Regions from separate parts of the Erwinia sp. AC075 genome, predicted to be linked through region 2. Evidence: predicted binding sites of a transcription regulator. Region 2 holds the regulator's gene; each other region holds the start of a gene.
The links. Region 2 encodes PurR, which represses purine synthesis genes. Its sites were predicted from a motif close to CANGCAAACGTTTGCNTG; they were not measured.

Region 1 (3,276 bases), 670 kb from region 2:
GATTTGCTGGCAATCAGCAAACCGGCCAGTCCGCCAAGCGCGCCGGGTGCCAGCATTTTACTCAGGCCTTCACCGCCGCCTTTGCCGTCTTTACTGCCTCCCAGTACCGTTTGAATCTGTTGCAGCCAGTTACTCATTGCCTTTCCTTCTTCAGCGGAAAACAACCAGCATAGAGCGACTTGCGTCAAGAAGCGTCAAAGCAGGAAAAGCCTGGAAAACCTTCACGGCCAGTTGATGCTAAGCCGTCAGCTATACTTAGCCCACCAGTCGAACCTTCTGGTTCATAATGCTTCGCCAAAAGCGGCGGCTGAACCGACTGGATTTGTTTTTTTAAAGCACTGGCGTAAGGGAAAAATCATCATGAGATTCAATAATAATCCGCTGTTTATCAATACGGTTCTGCTTGGCGGCAGCACGGAAGAGAAGTTGAAGGCCGCCAGCCAGGCCGGGTTTGATCAGGTTGAGCTCTGGCGTCAAGACGTGGAGGCAGCCAGCGGCGATGCCAGTGATGTGGCCAGATTACTGGATAACCAGCGCCTGGCCCTGACGGATTACCAGGTGCTGCTGGATTTTGACGGCGCGCCAGACGATCAGCGAGAGAGTAAACGCCAGGAAGCCCTGCAGATGCTGGATACCGCCGTTGAACTGGGCGCAACAACCTTACTGACGCCTGCATCTACCCATCAGGGCTGCATTGCAGAACGGGAAGAGGACGATATTCGCTGGCTGGCCCGCCAGGCTGGCAAACGTGGCCTGCGTGTGGCCTTTGAGGCCATGGCCTGGAGCACGCATATCAACAATACGGCGGCGGCATGGCAGCTGGTGCAAAAGGTCAATGAACCCAATCTGGGATTGGTGGTGGATGCGTTTCACATTTTCGTGCTGAACCGCACGGTGGACGATCTGGCGGGGATTCCGATGGATAAGATCTTCCTGGTCCAGCTGTCCGACCTGGTTACCCTTCCCAGCCACGATCATCTGGTGGATGTGGCACGCCATCAGCGTTTATTGCCAGCCGAAGGGAATTTCCCGCTTTCATCTCTGGCTGACTATCTTCATCAGCAAGGCTATTCAGGCCCGATAGGACTGGAAGTGTTCAGCGATCGTTATCATCAACTGCCGCCGGCAGAGGTGGCCAGCAAAGCGCTGCAGTCGTTGAAAAAGGTGTTATCCGGCGACGATCGTTAACGGTAGCCGGTGGAGGAAGTCACTAACAGGGAAGAATTAAGGCGAAGTTTCTGGCGCGCCAGGGAAAAATACCCTGCGCGCCACATACTGTGATGAAGTAAAAAGAATCAGGCAGCTTTAACGGTTCGTGCAGCCGATTTTGCTTTGGCCGCTTTGCCCGTTGAGGCTTCCGGGTCTTCCGCACCGGACTCTTCAGCCGGTTGATCTGCTGCAGCTTCAGCGCTGTCTTGTTCAACAGTCGGTTCAGCATCATTGCCCGCGGCGGCGGACTCGCTCGTCTCAGGCATCTTGCTGGTGCGCAGAATATGCTGCACGGCGTCTTTATTCTCCGCCAGGAACATGCCCAACGCTTCACGCTGTGGTTCTTCCATATCCAGAGGTGCCACGCTCAACCAGTCAGAAAAGGCTTCTGCCATATCGAGCATTTTATCGTACGCGTCGGCTTCTTTCTTACTGGCGAATGTCATCTTTTCCTCACCTTTTCTGACGACAACATATTTGATTTCAACAGCCATAGTCCACACCTCAGTTAACTGTATTTTTATACAGTATAACAGACGGGTCTTTTTCGCTCAACCCTGGAAAGCGGATGTACGCGCAATCGTTTTCGTTTATACTGCGCGCGTTTTTTCCCTCCAATCAGGTAGAGATTATGACCACTCTTGGTACCGCGCTGCGCCCTGCCGCAACCCGCGTAATGCTGTTAGGTTCAGGTGAACTGGGCAAAGAAGTGGCGCTGGAATGCCAGCGTCTTGGCGTTGAAGTGATTGCTGTCGATCGTTATGCCGATGCACCCGCTATGCACGTGGCGCACCGCAGCCACGTCATCAACATGCTGGATGGTGAAGCGTTGAAAGCGCTGGTTGCGCTGGAGCGCCCGGATTACATCGTGCCGGAAATTGAAGCCATCGCCACCGATATGCTGATTGAGCTGGAAAAACAGGGTCAACACGTGGTGCCAACCGCCCGCGCTGCCCGCCTGACCATGAACCGCGAAGGGATCCGTCGCCTGGCGGCAGAAGAGTTGGCGTTGCCCACCTCCACCTACCGCTTTGCCGACAGCCAGCAGGCGTTTAATCAGGCGGCTGACGAAATCGGCTTCCCGTGCATTGTGAAGCCGGTGATGAGCTCGTCAGGCAAAGGCCAGAGTTTTATCCGCGAAGCGTCACAGTTGGATGCCGCCTGGGAATACGCGCAGCAAGGCGGTCGTGCCGGTGCCGGCCGGGTAATCGTTGAAGGTGTGGTGAAATTTGATTTCGAAATCACTCTGCTGACCATCAGCGCGGTTGATGGCATTCACTTCTGTGCGCCGATTGGCCACCGTCAGGAAGATGGCGACTACCGTGAATCCTGGCAGCCGCAGCAGATGAGCGCCCTCGCGCTGCAACGTGCTGAGCAGATTGCCGAAGAAGTGGTTAAGGCGCTGGGCGGCCACGGCCTGTTTGGTGTTGAGCTGTTTGTCTGTGGTGATGAGGTGGTATTCAGCGAAGTTTCCCCTCGCCCACATGACACCGGAATGGTGACGCTGATCTCTCAGGACCTGTCCGAATTTGCCCTGCACGTGCGTGCCTTCCTCGGTCTGCCGATTGGCGGCATTCGTCAGTACGGCGCCGCCGCATCTGCGGTGATCCTGCCAGAACTGGACAGCGATAACGTGCAGTTTGCCAATTTGGGCGGCGTGCTGGGCGCCGGTCTGCAGGTGCGTCTGTTCGGCAAACCGGAAGTTCGGGGTAAGCGCCGTCTGGGCGTGGCGCTGGCCACGGGCGAGAACATCGATGATGCGGTACAGCGCGCAATTACCTGTGCAGCCGGTGTGAAAGTCAGCGGATAAACACGCTTTCGTAGCAACAAAAAAGGGATGGCCTGTGCCATCCCTTTTGTTTTTTGCCTGATCCGACGTCTTATCGGGCGCCCGCTACCGCTTCTCTGGCCAGCTGGGTGATACGATCGTAATCCCCTGCTTCCAGCGCATCAGCCGGAACCAGCCAGGAACCACCAATACAGAGCACGCTTTTCAGCGCCAGATAGTCACGGTAGTTGGCCGGCGAAATGCCGCCCGTCGGGCAGAAACGCACCTGAGGGAACGGG
Region 2 (3,276 bases):
GATTAGAATTGCAAAATGACGCTGCTGAAAGGCAGAACTCCCTGTTTCTGGCAAGCTGTGGCCTCTGGTCGTAGCACAAACTGTTAATGGTAACGATGCGTTTACTTATCACGCTCTTCATGCTGGCCTTTGCCCAGCTGTTTTTCAATATGGCGCACGCATCGCCACATGCCCCTATTAATGCAAATCATCATAAGGCAGATAGCGGCACGCCTGCCCGAGAGGATGAGCGACGTAAACGCCGACCGGTTAAAGCCAACAGCACCAAAAAAGTTAAAGAATCCACCAGCAAAAAATCTCGCTTAACCTCAGTACAAAAGTTGAAGCTTAAAAAGAAACCTTCGCTGCAAACCGCCTCTGTTCAGACTGCCCCGTTGCACTCCAGCAAATACAAAAAGAAAACCACCTTAAACGCCGGAAAAAAACGCTATGGCCGCCATCGTGGCAAGGTTGTCGATACTGCTGAAGAGCTGACGTCAGACTCTGTTTCTGCGCCATTAAAGTTAAGTAAAGCTCACCGCGCCCGCTATCAAAAAGCCCGTGAAACCGCGATGACCAAACTGATGGGCCAGCTGGGTAAACCTTACCAATGGGGCGGAACGTCGCCTAAAACCGGCTTCGATTGCAGCGGCCTGGTGTGGTATGCCTACAAGGATTTAGTGAAGTTTAAAATCCCGCGCACGGCGAATGAGATGTATCACCTGCATGATGCGGCTTCGATAAAGCGTGATGAGCTGGAGAAAGGCGATTTAGTCTTCTTCCGCATTAACGGGCGCGAGACGGCAGATCATGTTGGCGTGTATCTGGGTGGTGGGAAGTTTATTCAGTCGCCACGTACTGGCAAGGATATTCAGGTCAGCGCTCTGGCAGATGATTACTGGCAGCGCCACTATATTGGTGCCCGCCGGATGATGACGCCAAAAACCATTCGATAGCGGAAATACTCAGAGCCGATCGTCAGACCGGCCCTGTTTGCACTTAATGCATAATCGCGGTGAAGCTAAACGCCATAATCATCAACAGTGCGCAAACCGTGGTCAGTAAAGAGAACTTCAGATCGGTATCCATTTTTAATCCTAAATAGCCCTACAGTTTATGATGCCATCAATTTTCCCATACTTGACGGTAAAAATCTCGTTTTCTCTGCCAAGCCTTGTTAGAATTCTTTTTTTGTTGCGCAACGGCCCGCACCTTAAGGTGTTTAGCGGTCTTTAATCAGCGCTTTTTCCTTCCTGACGACTCCGGACAGCAACTAAAAAACGACTTCAGACGTCAGGTTTTCGATCTCACCAGGCAAACGATTAACAACAGGCTTATCAAACAGTTAAGATAGGCGCAGGAGTAGTTATTTCATGGCAACAATTAAAGATGTGGCAAAGCAAGCCGGGGTGTCCACCACCACCGTCTCCCACGTCATCAACAAGACCCGTTTCGTTGCAGAAGAAACGCGGGAAGCCGTGTGGGCCGCCATTAAGGCGCTCCACTATTCACCCAGCGCGGTTGCCCGTAGTCTGAAGGTGAATCACACCAAAACCATCGGGCTGCTGGCTACTTCGAGCGAGGCGCCCTATTTCGCCGAAATTATTGAAGCCATTGAAAACCGCTGTTTTGCCAAAGGCTACACGCTGATCCTCGGTAACGCCCACAATGATCTTGCCAAGCAGCAGGCCTATCTGTCGATGATGGCGCAGAAACGCGTGGATGGCCTGCTGGTGATGTGTTCCGAATACCCGGACGAGCTGATCACCATGCTAGAAGATAACCGCAATATTCCTATGGTGGTGATGGACTGGGGCAAATCGCGCGGTGACTTTACCGATACGGTAGAAGACAACGCCTTTGAAGGCGGTTATCTGGCTGGCCGTTATCTGATCGACCGTGGGCATCGAGATATTGGTGTCATACCCGGTCAGATGGAGCGTAACACCGGCGGTGGCCGTCTTGCCGGATTTATGAAAGCATTGTCTGAAGCGGGGATTACCTTGCGTGACGAGTGGCTGGTTCAGGGCAATTTCGAACCTGAATCAGGTCACCAGGCGATGCAGCAAATCCTCTCGCAGAAGCAGCGTCCAACGGCGGTGTTCTGCGGTGGCGATGTGATGGCGATGGGCGCAATTTGTGCGGCTGATGAGATGGGCCTGCGCGTTCCGCAGGATATATCGGTGATCGGGTACGATAACGTACGCAACGCCCGTTACTTCACACCGGCCCTGACCACGGTTCACCAGCCAAAAGAACAGCTGGGCGAAACCGCCTTCGATATGCTGTTAGATCGTATCACCAGCAAGCGTGAAGAACCGCAGACGATTGAAGTACATCCTACGTTGATCGAACGCCGTTCGGTTGCCGATGGTCCCTTCCTGGACTATCGCCGCTAGTCCCGCTCAGTGCTGAGGGCGAATTCTCCCTCGGCACACTATGTTGACTCAGGGCTCTTCCTTCAGCCATTCACTGTTCAGCGTGTCACTGTCACCCAGATAATCCAGCAACCAGCTCAGCGCCGGTGAAGCCTGCTGCTCAGACCAGCTCACGCAGCACGGACTGTCCGGAAATCCGCCTTCCAGCGTCAGTTCATGCAAAGCGCCCTTTTGCAGCAGCGGTTGCGCCAGATGGCCCGGCACCATCCCCACGCACAAGCCCGCCAGCAGGCAGTCAAACGCGCTTTCCCAGTCTGGCACCACCAACCGCCGCTGATTATCCAGCGTCCATGTGGTGCGTTTCGGCAAGGCTCTTGAGGTATCTTCCAGCACCAGTGAAGGCCATTCGCCAATGGCCTCTTCACTGGTTTCTGCGTGCTGACGTGCCAGCGGATGATCCGCGGCGACCACACAGCGCCAGTTGAGCGCGCCCATATTGCGGAAGGCGAAGCGGCCACCTACCGGGATAGCCTGTGTCGCGCCGATGGCAACATCCACCCGCCCATCGGCCAACGCATCCCAGACGCCGTTAAATACTTCTGCTGACAGATGCAGTTCCATATCCGGAAAGTGCCGATAAAAGTCGACTACCAGCTGTCGGGTGCGCTGAGATTTAACGATGCGATCGACGGCGATATTAATTTGCCCTCGCCAGCCGTTAGCGACCTGTTGGCACTGCCGTCGGGTGGCTAGCATTTTTTTGATGACACTGCGGCCCTCCTGGATAAATACCCGTCCCGCATCGGTCAGCACCACATCACGGTGGCGACGCTCAAACAACGGCACGGCAAGCCATTCCTCCAGCTGCCGCACGGTATAACTGATGGCTGAGGGTACGCGATGGAGCTCTGCGGCGGCA
Region 3 (3,276 bases), 820 kb from region 2:
TGAACCAGATCGCATCAGGGGTATCGTAAAGGTGAATATTATTTACCTTTTTATACACAACGAATTTGGTACTGGTTCCCTTGGTGTTGGCAAATTAAATCTAATGTACTAATAATAAAGAATATTTATATTTTTGTTCGCCAATACAATACGTTTTTTGCCAGGCAATTGATAGCCATACTTAAGTACAGTTAAGGACTGTCCTTTTGCAGCTCGGGCAGGAAAATCGTCCGTTTGTCCGACGTTCCTGCCAGATTTTTCCCATCAGCCCTGCAATTTCTCAACCGCCCAGGCGATGCCGCTGGCATATTCAGCGGGTAACTGCGGCACCAGCGCCTCAATAGCGGCCTGCAACGCCGGTTTGCTCACGTCCGACAGGTTCAGATGGCCCACCTTGCGGCCGGGACGAACCTCTTTTTCGTACCAGTGCAGGTGCACCAGCGGCTGATTCAGCCAGTCCAGATTCACGGCGGTGCCAATCAGGTTAACCATCACTGACGGCGTGCTGACCACCGGCTTCGGCAAAGGCAGATCGAGGATCGCCCGCAGATGCAGTTCAAACTGGCTGATGGACGCGCCGTTTTGCGTCCAGTGCCCGCTGTTATGAACGCGTGGCGCCAGTTCATTAATCAGCAGGCCTTCCGGCACCACAAAGCACTCCATCGCCATCACGCCGACGTACTTCAGCTCATGCATAATGGCTGACAGCATGGTTTCGGCCTGCTTCTGCAGGGCTGCGTCAGGATCCGGGAAGGCGACGCTGGTGCGCAGAATGCCGTCCTCATGCAGGTTATGGGTCAACGGATAGAAAACGGTGCTGCCATCATGGCCGCGTGCGCCCACCAGCGACACTTCGCCAGAGAAGTTGATGCCCTGCTCAACGATGCATTCACCGTAGCAATCGGCTGGCAATGAATCCGTATCCGTCGCGCGCAGACGCCACTGGCCACGACCGTCATAACCGCCGGTGCGGCGCTTAACGATGGCCAGTTCACCGAGGGTGTTGAACACCTGCGGCCACTCTGCGGCCTCCGCCAGCAGCTGCCAGGGCGCGGTGGCCAGACCCAGCTGGTCCAGTAACTGTTTCTGCGTCAGGCGATCGGCCAGACGCGGGAAAATATCGCGGTTCACGAAGGCGTTATGGTTCGCCAGTTCGCGCGTCAGGGCGGTTTCCGGCCAGCGTTCGATTTCCGCAGTGATCACGCTTTGTTGGATCGGCAGCGCTTCCGGCTCGGCATCTAATCCTACCGGATAGACGGCGATGCCCAGCGGCTCGCCAGCCTGACGTAACATGCGGCCCAGCTGACCATTTCCTAATACGCAGACCGGCTTCATGCTTCCTCCCGCGGATCCGGGTTATTCAGCACTTCATCGGTCTGTGCCTGACGCCACGCTGCCAGCCGTGAACGCAGTTCCGCATCGTGGGTGGCCAGAATCTGCGCCGCCAGCAGCGCCGCATTGGCCGCACCGGCTTTACCAATCGCCAGGGTGCCAACCGGAATACCGCGTGGCATCTGCACGATGGAGTAAAGGCTGTCGACGCCGCTCAGCGCTGCGCTCTGCACCGGCACGCCCAGCACCGGCACCAGCGTTTTCGCCGCAATCATGCCCGGAAGATGCGCCGCGCCGCCAGCGCCAGCAATGATTACCTGAATGCCATTATCCGCAGCCTGCTCAGCGAAGCTGAACAGCTTGTCCGGGGTGCGATGCGCCGAAACGACTTCACACTGGAAGGGCACAGCCAGAGTAGTGAGGATCTCGGCGGCAAATTGCATGGTTGCCCAGTCACTTTTGGAACCCATAACAATAGCGATGCGGGCCTGCGCGGCGTTGGATGACATGCGGGTCTGACTCCTGTGATTGTACATACGTCACCTGAAAGCCGTTTAGGCGGTCAGATGGGAAGGGCAAAGAGAATAGCATGACTCGACATCAAGGAAAACGTTTGCTCAGGCATGAAACGGGCATTTGCGGGATTTTTTTAGGGCTCAGAATGGGAAGGAAATAAGGGTGGTTTCGTCTTCGCTAACGCGGATCATTGAACCTTCGTGATGCCAGGCACCCAGCACCAGTCTTTCGGCAGGCTGGTCATTCACCTCAAGCGGATGAATTGCCGGGCGATGCGTATGGCCGTGGATCAGATACTGCACCTGATGACGGGTCATCGCGGCTTTTACGGCTTCATCATTCACGTCCATGATGGTCACGTCTTTGCTGCTGTTCGCCTGTTTACTGCCTGCGCGCATCTTCAGCGCAATCCGCTGGCGGACAAATAAAGGAAGGGCAAGGAACAGCCATTGCAGCCAGGGCTGATGCACTTTTTTGCGGAAGCGTTGATAGCCCTGATCGTCGGTGCAGAGCGTGTCGCCATGCATGATCAACATGCGCTTTCCGTAAAGTTCCGGCACCTGTTCTTCCGGCAATAAGGTCATGCCGCTGGCGCGGGCAAAGCGTTTGCCAACCAGGAAGTCGCGGTTACCGTGAATAAAATAGCAGGGGACCCCCTGTTGCTTCAGGGTCAGCAGTGCGGCCGCGATCTCAGCATGAAGCGGTTCAGGATCGTCATCGCCAATCCAGGCTTCAAACAGGTCGCCGAGAATATACAGCGCATCGGCATGCAACGCATCACGGCGTAAAAAAGCAAGAAAACCGGCAGTAATTGCCGGTTCTTCTGCGCACAGATGTAAATCTGCGATAAACAGCGTGTGAGGCATTATTCGCTGACGGTGACTTTCTGGATCACAACGTCTTCTTTCGGAACGTCCTGGTGCATACCGCTACGGCCAGTGGCGACCGCTTTGATTTTCTCTACCACGTCCATGCCTTCAACTACTTCAGCAAACACACAGTAACCCCAGCCCTGCAGGCTTTCGTCACGGAAGTTCAGGAAGTCGTTGTCTGCCACGTTAATGAAGAACTGCGCAGTTGCCGAGTGAGGCGCCTGAGTACGGGCCATTGCCAGCGTACCCTTGGTGTTTTTCAGGCCGTTGCTGGCTTCGTTCTGGATTTCTTCTTTGGTGTCTTTCTGCTTCATGCCCGGCTCGAAGCCGCCGCCCTGAACCATAAAGCCATTGATGACACGGTGGAAAATCGTGTTGTCGTAGAAACCTTCACGGCAATAATCCAGGAAGTTAGCTACGGTAGCTGGCGCTTTGTCATCGAAGGTTTTGATAACGATATCGCCATGATTTGTCTGGAAAGTGACCATGTTCTCATCCTGTAAAGGTTGGAAGTGTGAATGGTAGAGCAGCACCGGCAGCACGAGGGCGCCAGTAC

Region 1: the regulator PurR is predicted to act here: its motif matches at 1,783-1,800, upstream of purT (formate-dependent phosphoribosylglycinamide formyltransferase).
Region 3: the regulator PurR is predicted to act here: its motif matches at 1,935-1,952, upstream of purE (5-(carboxyamino)imidazole ribonucleotide mutase).

The regions. Positions count from the first base shown of each region.
Region 1 covers NZ_CEEDEU010000001.1:947,818-951,093, reverse strand. Annotated here, with positions in the region: gene AC0IXH_RS04445 (tellurite resistance TerB family protein) at 1-137, opposite strand, end outside; gene AC0IXH_RS04440 (sugar phosphate isomerase/epimerase family protein) at 361-1,188, shown strand; gene AC0IXH_RS04435 (YebG family protein) at 1,296-1,703, opposite strand; gene purT (formate-dependent phosphoribosylglycinamide formyltransferase) at 1,841-3,019, shown strand; gene AC0IXH_RS04425 (bifunctional 4-hydroxy-2-oxoglutarate aldolase/2-dehydro-3-deoxy-phosphogluconate aldolase) at 3,090-3,276, opposite strand, start outside.
Region 2 covers NZ_CEEDEU010000001.1:1,619,629-1,622,904, forward strand. Annotated here, with positions in the region: gene AC0IXH_RS07575 (C40 family peptidase) at 96-935, shown strand; gene cydH (cytochrome bd-I oxidase subunit CydH) at 979-1,068, opposite strand; gene purR (HTH-type transcriptional repressor PurR) at 1,353-2,378, shown strand; gene punR (DNA-binding transcriptional activator PunR) at 2,427-3,276, opposite strand, start outside.
Region 3 covers NZ_CEEDEU010000001.1:2,443,812-2,447,087, reverse strand. Annotated here, with positions in the region: gene purK (5-(carboxyamino)imidazole ribonucleotide synthase) at 265-1,335, opposite strand; gene purE (5-(carboxyamino)imidazole ribonucleotide mutase) at 1,332-1,841, opposite strand; gene lpxH (UDP-2,3-diacylglucosamine diphosphatase) at 1,989-2,714, opposite strand; gene ppiB (peptidylprolyl isomerase B) at 2,714-3,208, opposite strand.